2 regions of the Streptomyces sp. NPDC001513 genome follow, and region 2 is predicted to be linked to the other one. Evidence: riboswitches for the same ligand, from Rfam matches in the RefSeq annotation. Region 2 holds a riboswitch; the other holds the start of a gene.
What was found. Region 2 has a riboswitch for S-adenosylmethionine ahead of ACFYZ4_RS07290 (aminotransferase class V-fold PLP-dependent enzyme). Riboswitches for the same ligand answer to the same signal wherever they lie in the genome.
Positions count from the first base shown of each region.

Region 1: it holds a riboswitch for S-adenosylmethionine, as region 2 does, so the genes downstream of both, thrC (threonine synthase) here and ACFYZ4_RS07290 (aminotransferase class V-fold PLP-dependent enzyme) in region 2, are expected to answer to the same signal.

Region 1 is NZ_JBIAVU010000005.1:108,885-116,203, forward strand. It holds gene ACFYZ4_RS12460 (extracellular solute-binding protein) at 1-282, shown strand, start outside; gene ACFYZ4_RS12465 (DUF3263 domain-containing protein) at 330-566, shown strand; gene otsB (trehalose-phosphatase) at 678-1,526, shown strand; gene ACFYZ4_RS12475 (trehalose-6-phosphate synthase) at 1,657-3,120, opposite strand; gene ACFYZ4_RS12480 (glucosyl-3-phosphoglycerate synthase) at 3,170-4,120, opposite strand; SAM riboswitch class I at 4,306-4,464, shown strand; gene thrC (threonine synthase) at 4,458-5,756, shown strand; gene ACFYZ4_RS12490 (MoaD/ThiS family protein) at 5,794-6,072, shown strand; gene ACFYZ4_RS12495 (cold-shock protein) at 6,487-6,693, shown strand; gene groL (chaperonin GroEL) at 7,055-7,319, shown strand, end outside.
Region 2 is NZ_JBIAVU010000003.1:161,904-169,222, reverse strand. It holds gene ACFYZ4_RS07290 (aminotransferase class V-fold PLP-dependent enzyme) at 296-1,690, opposite strand; SAM riboswitch class IV at 1,921-2,037, opposite strand; gene trpD (anthranilate phosphoribosyltransferase) at 2,150-3,214, opposite strand; gene ACFYZ4_RS07280 (ubiquinol-cytochrome c reductase cytochrome b subunit) at 3,387-5,012, opposite strand; gene ACFYZ4_RS07275 (Rieske 2Fe-2S domain-containing protein) at 5,009-6,067, opposite strand; gene ACFYZ4_RS07270 (c-type cytochrome) at 6,064-6,873, opposite strand; gene ACFYZ4_RS07265 (heme-copper oxidase subunit III) at 6,950-7,319, opposite strand, start outside.

The DNA.
Region 1 (7,319 bases), on a different contig from region 2:
CCGAAGAACGTGACGACCTTCACGGACATGTACGACCTGCTCCCGGCCACCACCAGCGGCTACCAGGCCAAGCAGGGCGCCACGGGCGGCTCGGCGCCGCAGCTGAAGCCCTTCCTGACGGCGCTGCCCGGCTCGCGGCTGTACCCCGTCGGCAAGAAGTCCTGGGCGGGCGTCAGCGAGGACATCAAGCAGAACATCGGCAAGACCGTCCAGCCCGGCGGACAGCCGGCGAAGGTGCTGGAGGACATCGCCACGGCGGCGCGGGCGGCGGACCCGCGCTGAGCGGTGGCGGCGCGCCCGGTGTCAGACGGCGGCGTTAATCTGGCGGTATGACGGACGAGGGGCAGCTGACGGCCACGGAGGCCGCGGTGCTCGCGTACGAGGGACGCACCTGGCCCGGGCCCGGAGCCAAGGAACGGGCCATACGGGAAGGGCTGGGGATGCCCCCCGTCCGCTACTACCAGCTGCTCAACGCGCTGATGGACGACCCGCGGGCGCTGGCCCACGCACCGGGCACGGTCAACCGGCTCCGGCGGATCCGCGAGGCCCAGCGGGCCCGGCGCTAGACCGGGCGCGTGGCCGGGCGACAGGCCCCGCGACAGGCCCTGCGACTGGTCCGGTGACGGGCTCCGCCCGTGCCGTAGCCGTCGCCGCGCTGGGCCGTTAGGGTCGTGCGTATGGGGAGCCATCCGCACGACCTGCCGATGCCCGTCACCGCAGCCGGACGCGAGGGACTCGAAGCCCTGCTCCGCGCACCCCGCCGGTCCGTGGTCGCCCTGGACTTCGACGGCACCCTCGCCGACATCGTCCCGGACCCGGACCAGGCCAGAGCCCACCCCGGAGCCGTCCCGGCCCTCTCCGCGCTCGCCCCCGAGGTCGCCTCGGTGGCCGTGATCACCGGCCGGCCGGCGGGCGTCGCCGTCCGCTACGGAGGCTTCGCGGGGGTCCCCGGACTGGAACACCTCGTCGTCCTCGGCCACTACGGTGCGGAGCGCTGGGACGCCGTCACCGGGATCGTGCACGCCCCGGCCGAGCACCCCGGGGTGGCGGCGGTACGGGCCGAGCTGCCGGGGTTCCTGGACTCGATCGGGGCCTGGCAGGGCACCTGGATCGAGGAGAAGGGCCGGGCGCTGGCCGTGCACACCCGACGGGCCGCGGACCCGGCGGCGGCCTTCGCGGCCCTGCGCGAACCCCTGGCCGAGCTGGCCGCGCGGCACGGGCTGATGGTGGAGCCGGGCCGCGCGGTCCTGGAGCTCCGCCCCCCGGGCATGGACAAGGGCGTCGCCCTGTCGGAATTCCTCGCGGAGCGGGACGCGGAGGCGGTGCTGTACGCGGGCGACGACCTGGGCGACCTGGCCGCGTACTCGGCCGTCGAAAAACGCCGCGCCGACGGGCTCCCGGGCCTGCTGGTGTGCAGCGGCTCGGTGGAGGTCCCCGAGCTCGCCGCCCGAGCCGACGTGGTCCTCGCCGGACCGGGCGAAGTCGTAGCCTTCCTGTCCACCCTGGCCAAGGCCGTCAGAGCCTGACGCCCGCTGTCGCCCGCCCCACCGCTGCCGGGGGCCAGCCCCCGGACCCCCGGTCCTCAAACGCCGGACGGGCTGGATTTGGCCGGCGTCAGCCTGTGACTTCCGCCCGGAGCGGGCGCGGGCGCAAGCCTCACGGCAACAGGTCGGCCAGTTGGGCGGAGAACCAGGCGGCCGGGGGCAGAGCAGTGGCGGCGGCGGCCAGTCGCTTCGTGCGCTCCGCACGCTCGCCGTCCGGCATGGCCAGCGCCGCGTGCAACGCCTCCGCCGTCGCCGACACGTCGTACGGGTTCACCGTCAGCGCGTCCGCCCGGAGCTCCTCGTACGCCCCCGCCCCGGTGGACAGCACCAGCGCGCAGCCCGCCTCCGACACCACCGGGATCTCCTTCGCGACCAGGTTCATCCCGTCCCGCACCGGGTTCACCAGCGCCACGTCCGCCATCCGGTACACCGCGAGCGACCGCGCGAAGTCGTCCTGCACCGACACCAGCACCGGCTGCCAGTCCGCCGTGCCGAACTCCTCGTTGATCTCCGCCGCCAGCTCCCGCACCGACTCCGTGTACGCCCGGTACACCGCCAGGTCCTGCCGCGACGGGTACGCCGAGGCCAGGTGGACGACCCGGCCCCGCCACTCCGGGTGGACCGTCAGCAGCTCCCGGTACGCCAGCAGCCCCCGCAGGATGTTCTTCGACAGCTCGGTCCGGTCCACCCGGGCGATCGTCTTCAGGTCGCCGACCTCCGCCCGCAGCCCCGCCAGCTTCTCGTCCACCTCCGGCCGGTGCGCCAGCGCCCGCAGTTCGTCCGCGTCCACCCCGAGCGGGTAGCTGGTCACCTCGGTGAACTGCCGCTTCCCGTAGCCGCGCCCGTCCGGGGCCGTCCGGCGGTGCCACACCCCGCGCTCCGGGGTCCCGGCCGGGAAGGACCCGGCCGCGATGCCGCGCGCGTCCTCGATGGTCCCGCCGCTGATGAAGTTGGCCGCCCACGCCCACGTGTGGAAGCCCAGCCGGTCCGCGCCGAGCATGCCCCACACCAGCTGGCTCCGGATGTCGTCCGGGAGCATGCCCATGAACTCCGGCGAGGCCCACGGCGTGTGCGTGAAGTGCCCGATCCGCAGGTCCGGCCGCAGCTCCCGCAACTGCCCCGGCACCAGCGCCAGGTGGTAGTCCTGCACCAGGACGCGGGCCCCTTCCGCAGCCTCCTGGGCGAGGGCGCGCGCGAAGGACTCGTTGTACGCGACGTACGCCTCCCACCGCCGCCGGAACTCCGCGTCGAAGACCGGCTCCCGCGGGACGTCGTACAGGTGGTGGTGCGTGAACCACAGCACGGAGTTGGCGATGCCGTTGTAGGCCGCGTCGTACACCGTGGGATCGATGTCCAGCATCCGGACGCCCGGCTCGGCCACCCCCCGGCGGACCGCCTCCCGGTCCGCCTCCGACAGGGCCGCGCAGATCCACAGCGCCCCCGGCTGCTCCGCGAGGGCCGCGGAGAGCCCGGAGACGAGTCCGCCCCCGCCACGCCGGGCGCTGAGGTCGCCTTCGGCATCGATCGTGTAGGAGAGGGGGCCGCGGTTGGCGGCTACGAGTACCTGAGAAGCCATGCGGCGAACCTAGCCCGGCCCGCACTCGCTCAAACTTTCCAGGCGGACGTCACGCCACGCGGCGCAGCGCGTACTCCTTGATGCCGAGCATCGGCGGCCGCTCCTCGGTGTCCACCGGGTACGTCCGCGGTACGAAGCCCTCCGGCCCCCGCTCGAACTGTGTGAGCTCCGGCCGTACGAGATGCCCGCGCGAGAGCCGCAGCAGGGCGGTGCGGTAGATCGCGGCGGCCATCCGGCCCAGCGCCTGCCCGTCCTGGTGGCGGTGGACGCGTACGCCCACGTCCACCTGGGCGAGCGCGTCCAGCCCGACCGTGTGCAGCGCGTCGACCAGCAGGCCCAGCTCCACGCCGTACCCGACGGGGAACGGCAGCCGTTCCAGCAGGGAGCGGCGTACGGCGTACTCGCCGCCCAGCGGCTGGACGAAGCCGGCCAGCTGGGGCCAGTGCAGGTTGAGGAGGGGGCGGGCCACCAGTTCCGTGACCCGGCCGCCCTGGCCGGGGGTGTCGCCGAGCGGGCGGTCGTACATGGCCTTGACGAACTGCACGTCCGGTTCGGTCAGCAGCGGTCCCACGATCCCCGAGACGAAGGCGGCGGAGAAGTCGCGGAGGTCGGCGTCGACGAAGCAGACGATGTCCCCGCTGGTGGCCAGCAGCGAGCGCCACAGCACCTCGCCCTTGCCGGGCAGCGCCGGGAGCCTCGGCAGGATCTCGTCGCGGTGCACCACCCGGGCGCCGGCCTTCGCCGCGACCTCCGCCGTACGATCGCTCGAGCCCGAGTCGATGACGATCAGCTCGTCCACCAGGGGGAACGGCAGTCCCTCGATCAGTTCACGCCGGATGACCTCGACGATCGCGCCGACCGTCGCCTCCTCGTCCAGTGCGGGCAGCACCACGCTGACCGTGGTCCCGGCCGCCCGTTTCCGGTCGAGCAGCTGGTCGAGCGGTCGGTCGGCGGCTGACCAGGAGCGGTCTGCCAGCCAGCGCTCCACCTCTTCCAGCACCCTCAGCACTCCCTGCGTGTCGGCGTTATCGGCCGTTATGTGATCCATCTCGCGGTTCGGACGGCTGTCTCAACCGCCCGGCCCTTCGGTTACAGTCTTGAACAACGCGAAGGACCACCGCATGCCGGGGGTCCCCGCGTACAAACGCACCGGCGCGCCACAGAGCGCGTGTGCCGGTGCCATACCGCTCATCCAGAGGGGCAGAGGGACACGGCCCGTTGAAGCCCCGGCAACCCTCCAGTCGGTTCTCGCGATCGCGCACATCAGCGACGTCAGCGAGGTCCCCGGCTAGGGAAGGTGCCAATTCCGTCTCATGGCGAAGTGCGCCATGGGGAAGATGAGGAGAAAGGGCCTCGCCATCATGGCTGCACAGACTGTCGCCACCTCTGTCGATCTCGGACCTGCCAACGGTCTTTCCTGTCGCGAGTGCGGTACCCGCTTCGAGCTCGGCCCCATCTTCGCGTGCGCCGAGTGCTTCGGACCTCTGGAAGTCGCCTACGACCTCCCGACCGGCGACCCCGAAGCCCTGCGCGCCGCGATCGAGGCCGGCCCCAACAACATCTGGCGTTACGCGCCGCTGCTGCCCGTCCCCGCGGACGTGGCTTCCAAGCCGAGCCTGAACCCGGGCTTCACCAAGCTCGTGGACGCCGCGAACCTGGCCAAGGAGCTCGGCGTCACCGGCAAGCTCTACGTCAAGGACGACTCCGGCAACCCGACGCACTCCTTCAAGGACCGCGTCGTGGCCATCGCCGTCGAGGCCGCCCGCGCCTTCGGCTTCACCACCCTCTCCTGCTCCTCCACCGGCAACCTGGCCGGCGCCGTCGGCGCCGCGGCCGCCCGCGCCGGCTTCCGGTCCTGCGTGTTCATCCCGCACGACCTGGAGCAGGGCAAGGTCGTCATGGCCGGTGTCTACGGTGGCGACCTGGTCGGCATCGAGGGCAACTACGACGACGTCAACCGCTTCTGCTCCGAGCTCATCGGCGACCCGCTGGGCGAGGGCTGGGGCTTCGTCAACGTCAACCTGCGCCCGTACTACGGAGAGGGCTCCAAGACCCTCGCCTACGAGATCTGCGAGCAGCTCGGCTGGCGGCTGCCCGACCAGCTCGTGATCCCGATCGCCTCCGGCTCGCAGCTGACGAAGATCGACAAGGGTCTGCAGGAGCTGATCAAGCTCGGCCTCGTCGAGGACAAGCCGTACAAGATCTTCGGCGCCCAGGCCGAGGGCTGCTCCCCGGTGTCGACCGCCTTCAAGGCCGGTCACGAGGTGGTCCGCCCGCAGAAGCCGAACACCATCGCCAAGTCCCTCGCGATCGGCAACCCGGCGGACGGCCCGTACGTCCTGGACATCGCGCGGCGCACCGGCGGTTACGTCGAGGACGTGAACGACGAGCAGGTCGTCGAGGCCATCAAGATCCTCGCGCAGACCGAGGGCATCTTCGCCGAGACCGCGGGCGGCGTGACCGTCGGCGTGACGAAGAAGCTCATCGAGAACGGGCAGCTCGACCCGACGCTGACCACCGTCGTCCTCAACACCGGCGACGGCCTGAAGACCCTGGAGGCGGTGGCCGCGGAGAGCGGGCAGACCGCCACCATCCGCCCGAGCCTGGACGCGTTCCGCGCCGCCGGCCTGGTCTGACCATCTCCCCCTGCTCTACCGGAAAGGCAGCAGCGCCATGAGCGTCAACGTCCGCATCCCCACCATCCTGCGCACCTACACCGGCGGTCAGGCCGAGGTGCCCGCCGAGGGCGCGACCCTCTCCGAGGTCATCCAGTCCCTGGAGGCGAGCCACCCGGGCATCGCCGCGCGCGTCCTGGACGACCAGGGCAAGCTGCGCCGTTTCGTGAACGTCTACGTCAATGACGACGACGTGCGTTTCGAGGGCGGGCTGGAGGCGAAGACGCCGGACGGCGCCGGCGTCTCGATCATTCCGGCCGTCGCGGGCGGTTGCTGATCCTCTCGGCCCCTTTGTCGCCCGACAGGTGACACGCGCCAACCGAAATTGCCCCCTCCGCTAAAAGCGGAGGGGGCAATTCTGCTTGATTGGGCGCGGTAGAGTTGGGGAAGTCCCCTCCGCCGGACTTGCCCGCTGCATATGAACGGGTCGCGTGAGGGTCGACATCGGGTCAACATGCAAGCGCGGTATGGGGCTTTGGCGAGATATGTCAGGCCCGAGTTGCCCTGGAGTATGGCAAATTTTCACTCTATTTCAATGTTTCCCGGTGTCCAGAATTCTCGTCGGATTGACCTGTTGCAGACAGCACTCGCGCAGATACATTCAGCCTCGGTCGACGCGTTCCGACGCAAGTTCTGACCCGGGAACGCGAAGTGCGTTCCCGCGCAAGGGCCAGTAATAGGGGAGTTAGGCATGGCTCAGGGCACCGTCAAGTGGTTCAACGCGGAGAAGGGCTACGGCTTCATCGCGGTCGACGGTGGTGCGGATGTGTTCGTCCACTACAGCGCCATCCAGATGGACGGGTACCGCACCCTTGAAGAGGGTCAGCGGGTCGAGTTCGAGATCTCGCAGGGCCAGAAGGGTCCGCAGGCGGACATGGTCAAGCTCGCGCTCGGCTGAGTCCTGGAGCGATCGACCACCGACGCACAGTGTTCAACGAAGACCTGCAAGACCATACGAGGGGCCCACATCCCGGACACGGGATGCGGGCCCCTCGTACGTGCGCCCGCGCCGCGCCCGCCCCGTACCCGCCCCGTGCCCGGAAGCGGCGGGGCGTTGGCCCAAGCCGCTTGCACTCGGGGGTGCCGAGTGCTAATCATTGGCATTAGCACTCTCCGGGTGAGAGTGCTACCAAACGAGGACCGGGTCGGTGAGGCCCGCAGGGTCCGGCGGGAAGGAACCGCCGGGCACTCAGGCCGTCCGTCGCGGGCGCGGGCGCGGTCCGGGAGCAATCCACCGCTGTCCGGGAGGACCACTTCAGATGGCCAAGATCATTGCGTTCAACGAGGAGGCCCGGCGCGGTCTCGAGCGAGGCATGAACCAGCTCGCCGACGCCGTCAAGGTCACCCTTGGCCCCAAGGGTCGCAACGTCGTCCTTGAGAAGAAGTGGGGCGCCCCCACGATCACCAACGATGGTGTCTCCATCGCCAAGGAGATCGAGCTCGAGGACCCGTACGAGAAGATCGGCGCCGAGCTGGTCAAGGAAGTCGCCAAGAAGACGGACGACGTCGCGGGCGACGGTACGA
Region 2 (7,319 bases):
TGGAAGTGTAGGCCCGGGCCGTCCGCGGGGTCCCTCCGGGACGTCTCCTCGTCGTCGCGCCTGCGGGCCTGTCACGGCCGTGAGCGCGTTTGCGCGCTCCTCCTGCGGGGACGCCCCTGCGCGCCCCCGCGCCGGCCGTGGGGTGGGGACACGGTGGAGTGTCCCCGCGGGAGGAGCGCGCAACCACCCTCGCCCTGTCGCAGCGATGGGGCACCGCCCCACACCCCCGGGCACGGGTCCGGCCGCGCCGCACGCCGCTGAGCCCCCGCAAGGACACCGCCGAGCCGACCGCAGGTCACACGGCCGGGACGCAGCGGCCTTCCTCCGTGCGGTACTGCCACTTCGCGCCGTCCGCGACGAGCTCCTTCACCGCGCGGACGAAGCGCTCGACGTGCTCGTCCGGGGTGCCCGCGCCGAAGCTGACGCGGATCGCGTTCAGGGAGCGCTCCCCCGGGGCCGCCTCCGGGGCTCCGCATTCGCCCTGGGCCTGCGGCTCGCTGCCGAGCAGGGTGCGCACCAGCGGGTGGGCGCAGAACAGGCCGTCGCGGACGCCGATCCCGTACTCCGCGGACAGCGCGGCGGCGAAGTGGGAGCTGTTCCAGCCGTCCACCACGAAGGAGATGACGCCGACCCGCGGGGCGTCGTCGCCGAAGAGGGAGAGGATCCGGACCGCCGGAACCTCCGCCAGGCCGCCCCGGACCTTCGCGATGAGGTGGCGTTCGCGGGCGACGAGGCTGTCGAAGCCGGCCTCGGTCAGGGCCTTGCAGGCGGAGGCGATGGAGTAGACGCCGATGACGTTCGGAGAGCCGGCCTCGTGGCGGGCGGCCGTGGTGTGCCACTCGACGTCCACGCCGCCGTCCTCGCGCCGGGCCACCTTGCGGGAGGCGCCGCCGCCGGCGAGGTACGGCTCGGCCTGCTGGAGCCAGTCCGCGCGGCCGGCGAGCACGCCCGAGCCGAAGGGCGCGTAGAGCTTGTGCCCGGAGAAGGCGACCCAGTCCACGTCCAGATCCTGGACCGAGACGGGGTGGTGCGGGGCCAGCTGGGCGGCGTCCAGGACGATCCGCGCGCCGTGGGCGTGCGCGGCGGCGGCGAGTTCCTTGACCGGCCACAGTTCACCGGTGACGTTGGACGCGCCGGTCACGCACACCAGGGCCGGACCGTAGGGGGCACGGTCGGCGAGGGCCCGCTCCAGGGTGGCGACGGCCTCGCCCGGGGTGCGGGGCGCGTTGAGGTAGGTGACCTGCGCGTTCGTCCAGGGCAGCAGCGAGGCGTGGTGCTCGGTCTCGAAGACGAAGACCTGGCAGTCGGCGGGGAGCACGGCGGCGAGCAGGTTCAGCGAGTCGGTGGTGGACCGGGTGAAGATCACCTGGTCGGAGGGGCGGCAGTCGAGGAACTCGGCGACCGTGACCCGGCTCTGCTCGAAGAGGTCCGTGGAGAGCTGTGAGAGGTACCCGGCGCCGCGGTGCACGCTGCCGTAGTACGGGGCGTAGGCGGCGACGTCGTCCCAGACCCGCTGGAGCGCCGGGGCGCTGGCGGCGTAGTCCAGGGCGGCGTAGGTGACCTCGCCGCCGGTGACGAGCGGGACGGTGACGTCCCGGCCGAGCACCGGCAGCGGCTCGGCACAGGCGGGGCCCTCGGCGGTGTCGGCGGTGGCGACGGAGGTGGCGGCGGCGTTCAGGAATGCGGACATGGCGGTATCTCCCGGCAGGCAGGGCTGAATGGCTTCGGAGTGCCCGTACGCGGATACGACCGTGCGGCCGTGCGGGGTACGGGAGAGCCCTCGGGCCGGACCGAACGGTCGGCGGGGGTACACGGAAGTGACCCTGATCCGAGGGGTGAAGTAGGGGCGGAGTCGCCCTATCGCATTCGCTTGCTCACGGAAAACGCTCCTCGAGAAGACCAGGACCCCTGGTGTCGAGGGATCCGCGCTTGCCGTAGGCCTTGCTGCCTACGACCTGGTCATCACCCGGGGCACCCCGCCACGGAAGGAGGGTTGCCGGACAGCAAGCCGGGGCCTAAACGCTGTCACTCGTGACCTGTTCAGCATCCTGCCACAAGATCCCCCGCGCGCAAGACCCCGGTCCGCATGGTGGACCGGGGCCTTGGCTCGTTTCGGCCGTCTCCTCGACGCCGGGCCTTTGGGCAGGGCCTAGGAGTTGCTCGCCGTCACCCAGCGCTCCAGCGCCGCGCGGGCCGCGCCCGAGTCGATGGACTCCGCCGCGCGCACGAGACCGGCGGCGAGCTGCTCCTCCAGCGTGCCCGTGCCGGGGTCCAGGGCGACCAGGGCCGCCGCCGAGTTCAGCAGGACGGCCTCGCGGACCGGGCCGGTCTCGCCGGCCAGCAGGCGGCGGGCCACGTCCGCGTTGTACGCGGGGTCGCCGCCGGCCAGCGCCGAGACCTCGACCAGGTCGATGCCGATGTCGCGCGGGTCGAAGGACTGCTCGGAGACCTTGCCGTCGCGGACCCACCAGATGCGCGAGGTGGCCGTCGTGGTCAGTTCGTCCAGGCCGTCGTCGCCGCGGAAGACCAGCGCGGACGAGCCCCGCTCGGCGAGCACGCCCGCGATGATCGGGGCCATCCGGGGGTCCGCCACGCCTGTCGCCTGGGCGCGTACCCGGGCCGGGTTGGTCAGCGGGCCCAGCGCGTTGAAGAAGGTCCGGATGCCCAGTTCCTTGCGGGCCGCCGCCACGTGCCGCAGGGCCGGGTGGAACTTGACCGCGAAGCAGAAGGTGATGCCGGCCTCCTCGGCGACCTCCACGACCCGCTCCCGGCTCAGGTTGAGGTTCACCCCGAGCTTCTCCAGGACGTCCGAGGAGCCGCTCGCGGACGAGGCGGCCCGGTTCCCGTGCTTGACGACCTTGGCACCCGTTCCGGCCACCACGACCGCCGACATCGTCGAGATGTTCACCGTCTTGGCCCCGTCGCCGCCCGTGCCGACGATGTCCACCGTCCGGCCCGGCACCTCGATCAGGTTGGCGTGCTCGTACATCGCCCGTACGAGGCCGTTGATCTCCGCGACCGTCTCCCCCTTCGCCCGCAGCGCGACGGTGAAGCCGGCGATCTGGGCGTCGGTGGCCTCCCCGCGCATGATCCGGTCCATGGCCCAGGCGGTGTCGTCGGCACACAGGTCCTGGCCGGTCAGCAGAGCGTCGAGGACGCCCGGCCAGCCACGGGCCGCCACGCTGTCGCCGCCTGCCGGGGTCACAACGTTCATGGTCCGCTCCTGCTGCTTGTCAAGGTTTCCACGTCGAATGGGAAGGGCTCCAGCCTATCCAGCCCGGAACACGGCAAAGAGCCCCGTCCGGACACTGGACGGGGCTCTTGCCGTGGCGACACCAGAACTGACCGAAATCAGTCCCTCATACGGTCATACGTCGTGCAGGGGATCAGTGGTGGCCGTGGCCGGCCTGGATCTCCTTGTACTCCTCCACCGTGGGCTTCGGAATCTGGTTGTTCTCGGCGTAGAAGCCCTTGCTGAGCTTCGCGCGGAGCTTCTCCGTGGCCTTCACCTTGCGCTCGACACCGTTCTCGTCGACCGTCGGGCCGATCTCGATCGGCTTGTACTGCTCGTGCGCGGTGAGCTTGTGCAGCTGACCCGCCGGGAGCGGCTCGTGGACCTCGACGAACTCACCGTGCGGCAGACGCTTGATGATGCCGGTCTCGCGACCGTGCAGCACCTTGTCGTGGTCCCGGCGCTGGAGGCCGAGGCAGATCCGCTTGGTGACGATGAAGGCGACGACCGGGACGACGAAGAAGCCGATCCGGACGAACCAGGTGATCGAGTTGATCGACAGGTGGAAGTACTGGGCGAACATGTCGTTGCCACCGCCGATGAGGAGCACGATGTACTCCGCGATCCAGGCGACACCGAAGGCCGTACGGGTCGGGACGTTGCGCGGGCGGTCCAGGATGTGGTGCTCGCGCTTGTCCCCGGTGACCCAGGACTCGATGAACGGCCAGACGGCGATCGCACCCAGCACCAGCGGGAAGAGCAGCAGCGGGATGAACACGCCCAGGACGAGCGTGTGGCCCCACAGGTTGATCTCCCAGCCGGGCATGGCACGGATCAGGCCTTCCGGCATACCCATGTACCAGTCGGGCTGCGCACCGGTGGACACGTGGTCCGGGCGGTACGGGCCGAGCGCCCAGATCGGGTTGATCGAGGCGACGGCCGCGACGGCCGCGATGACACCGAAGACCAGGAAGAAGAAGCCTCCGGCCTTGGCCATGTAGACCGGCAGCAGCGGCATGCCGACGACGTTGTTGTTCGTCTTGCCGGGACCCGCGAACTGGGTGTGCTTGTGGTAGAAGACCAGGATCAGGTGGGCCACGAGCAGGCCCATCATGATGCCGGGCAGCAGCAGGATGTGCACCGAGTAGAACCGCGCGACGAAGTCGCCGCCCGGGAACTCCCCGCCGAACAGGAACATCGACAGGTACGTGCCGACGACCGGGACGGACAGGATGGCGCCCTGCATGAAGCGGACACCGGTACCCGAGAGCAGGTCGTCCGGCAGCGAGTAACCGGTGAAGCCGGTGAACATGCCGAGGACCAGCAGCAGGAAGCCGAAGATCCAGTTGACCTCACGCGGCTTGCGGAACGCGCCCGTGAAGAAGACGCGCATCATGTGCACGACCATGGCCGCGACGAAGATCAGCGCCGCCCAGTGGTGGATCTGACGGATCAGCAGACCACCGCGGACGTCGAAGCTGATGTCGAGCGTCGAGGCGAAGGCCTCGGACATCATGACGCCCTGCATCGGCACGTACGAGCCGTGGTACACGACCTCGTTCATGCTCGGGTGGAAGAACAGCGTCAGGTACACACCCGTGAGGATGATGATGATGAAGCTGTAAAGGCAGATCTCACCCAGCATGAAGGACCAGTGGTCCGGGAAGATCTTGCGCATGTTGGCCTTGGCCAGGCCGTAGATGCCCAGGCGGCCGTCCGCCCAGTCGGCTACGCGCTCGCCGGCCGGCGCTTTGCGCTCGTTGTTGTCGCTGGTGCTCATCCGCGCTCCCAGAATGCAGGACCGACGGGCTCTTCGAAGTCGCCGAGCGCTTCGAGGAAGCCTTGGTCATTCACGCCGATCCGCAGCTGCGGAAGCGCGTGACCGGCCGGGCCGAAGATGACACGGGCGCCGTCGGAGAGGTCGAAAGTGGACTGGTGGCACGGGCAGAGCACGTGGTGCGTCTGCTGCTCGTACAGGCTGATCGGGCAACCGACGTGGGTGCAGATCTTGGAGTAGGCGACGATCCCGTCGTGGGACCACTCCAGCTCCTGCTTGTCCTTGATGTCATCCGGCTGGATACGGACGATCATCAGGGCGGCCTTGGCGATCTGGACCTGGAAGTCGTGCTGCTCCTCCTCCAGGCCTTCCGGCCTGGCGAAGGTCAGCGACCCGACGAGCACGTCCTCGGGACGCAGCGGCTCGTTGGTGTTGTCGTTGATGAGCAGCTTGCCCTTGGCCCACACGGTCTTGCGCAGCTTCTCCTCGGGCAGCGGGCCCAGGTCGCGCATGATCATGACGGCGGAGAGCGGCAGCATCGCCAGCGCACCGAGCATCGTGTTGCGGATCAGAGGCCGGCGGCCGATGCCGGACTCGTTCGCGCCGTCGCGGAAGTCCTGCAGGACCTGCGCCTTGACCTCCGGCGGAGCGGCGATCTCGTGGCGATCGGCGGCGACCTCCACGTCGGACATCAGGGTGCGGGCCCAGTGGACCGCGCCCGCGCCGATGCAGAAGAGGGCCGTGCCCAGCGTCATGCCCAGGGCGAAGTTGAGCGCGCTGACCTTCCCGATGGGGAAGATGTAGACGATCTTCTCGACCGGGAAGATCACGTAGGACGCGATGAAGCCGATCGTGGCCAGCATGGACAGCGTGAACAGCATCGCGACGGTGCGCTCGGAGCGCTTCGCCGCCCGCTCGTCGATGTCCTGGATGCGGGGCTTGTGGACCGGCAGGCCCGGGTCGGCGAACGGGTCGTCCGCGACCGCTACGGCACCGTGGTGCGCGTCGCCCTGCTCGCTCGGCAGGTGCTTCTCTTCGGGAATCTCTTGGCTACTCATGACTTCTTGGCCTTAGCGGTGTGGGCCGCGACCCAGACGGCGACAGCGATCAGCGCACCCAGAGCGAAGATCCAGCCGAACAGACCCTCGGAGACGGGGCCGAGGCCACCGAGCTTGAGACCACCGGGGCTGGTCGACTTCTCACCGTTCACGTTCTGGAGGTACGCGATGATGTCCTTCTTCTGCTGCTCCGGCATCGTCTGGTCCGGGAAGGAGGGCATGTTCTGCGGGCCGGTGAGCATGGCCTCGTAGACGTGCTTCGGGTCGACGCCCTCAAGGTTGGGGGCGTACTTCCCGTTCGTCAGCGCGCCGCCCTCACCGGTGAAGTTGTGGCACTGCGCGCAGTTGTTGCGGAACAGCTCACCACCCCTGGCGATGTCGGCACCTGCCGGGTCGTACTGCTTTGCGGTCGGCGTGATCGGACCGGCGCCGAGGGACGCGACGTACGCCGCCAGCTGGTCGATCTGCGCCTGGGTGTAGATGACGGGCTTCTTCGGCACCTGGGCGCCGGGCTGCTGGGCGGGCATGCGGCCCGTGCTCACCTGGAAGTCGACGGCCGCGGAGCCGACGCCGACCAGGCTCGGGCCGTCAGAGGAACCCTGACCGCCGGTTCCGTGGCAGCTTGCGCAACCCACGGCGTAGAGCTTCTTGCCCTCCTCGATGGCGAGGGACTGGGCGGTTTCATCGGCCTGCGCCTTGCCCGCGGGAGCAAAGGCGGCGTACAGCCCCCCAGTGGCCGCCAGCGCGAGGAGTAGAACGACGACCGCCGCCAGCGGATGGCGTCGTCGTGCGGAGAGCTTTTTCACGGATTACCCCGGTGTCAGGATCTTCTGCGTCGGTGTGTCTGGATGGAGTGCCGGGTCTTGCCCGGTGACGTGTTCGCTACTTGATCAGGTAGATCGTGGCGAAGAGGCCGATCCAGACGACATCGACGAAGTGCCAGTAGTAGGACACGACGATGGCCGACGTGGCCTGTTCGTGGGTGAACCTCTTGGCCGCGTACGTCCGGCCGAGGACCAGCAGGAAGGCGATGAGGCCGCCCGTCACGTGCAGACCGTGGAAGCCGGTGGTCAGGTAGAAGACCGAGCCGTACGGACCGGACGAGAGGCTCATGCCCTCGTGCTTGACCAGCTCGGTGTACTCGAACACCTGGCCGCCAATGAAGATCGCACCCATGACGAACGTGATGATGAACCACGTCCGGAGCTTCTTCACGTCACCGCGCTCGGCAGCGAATACGCCGAGCTGGCAG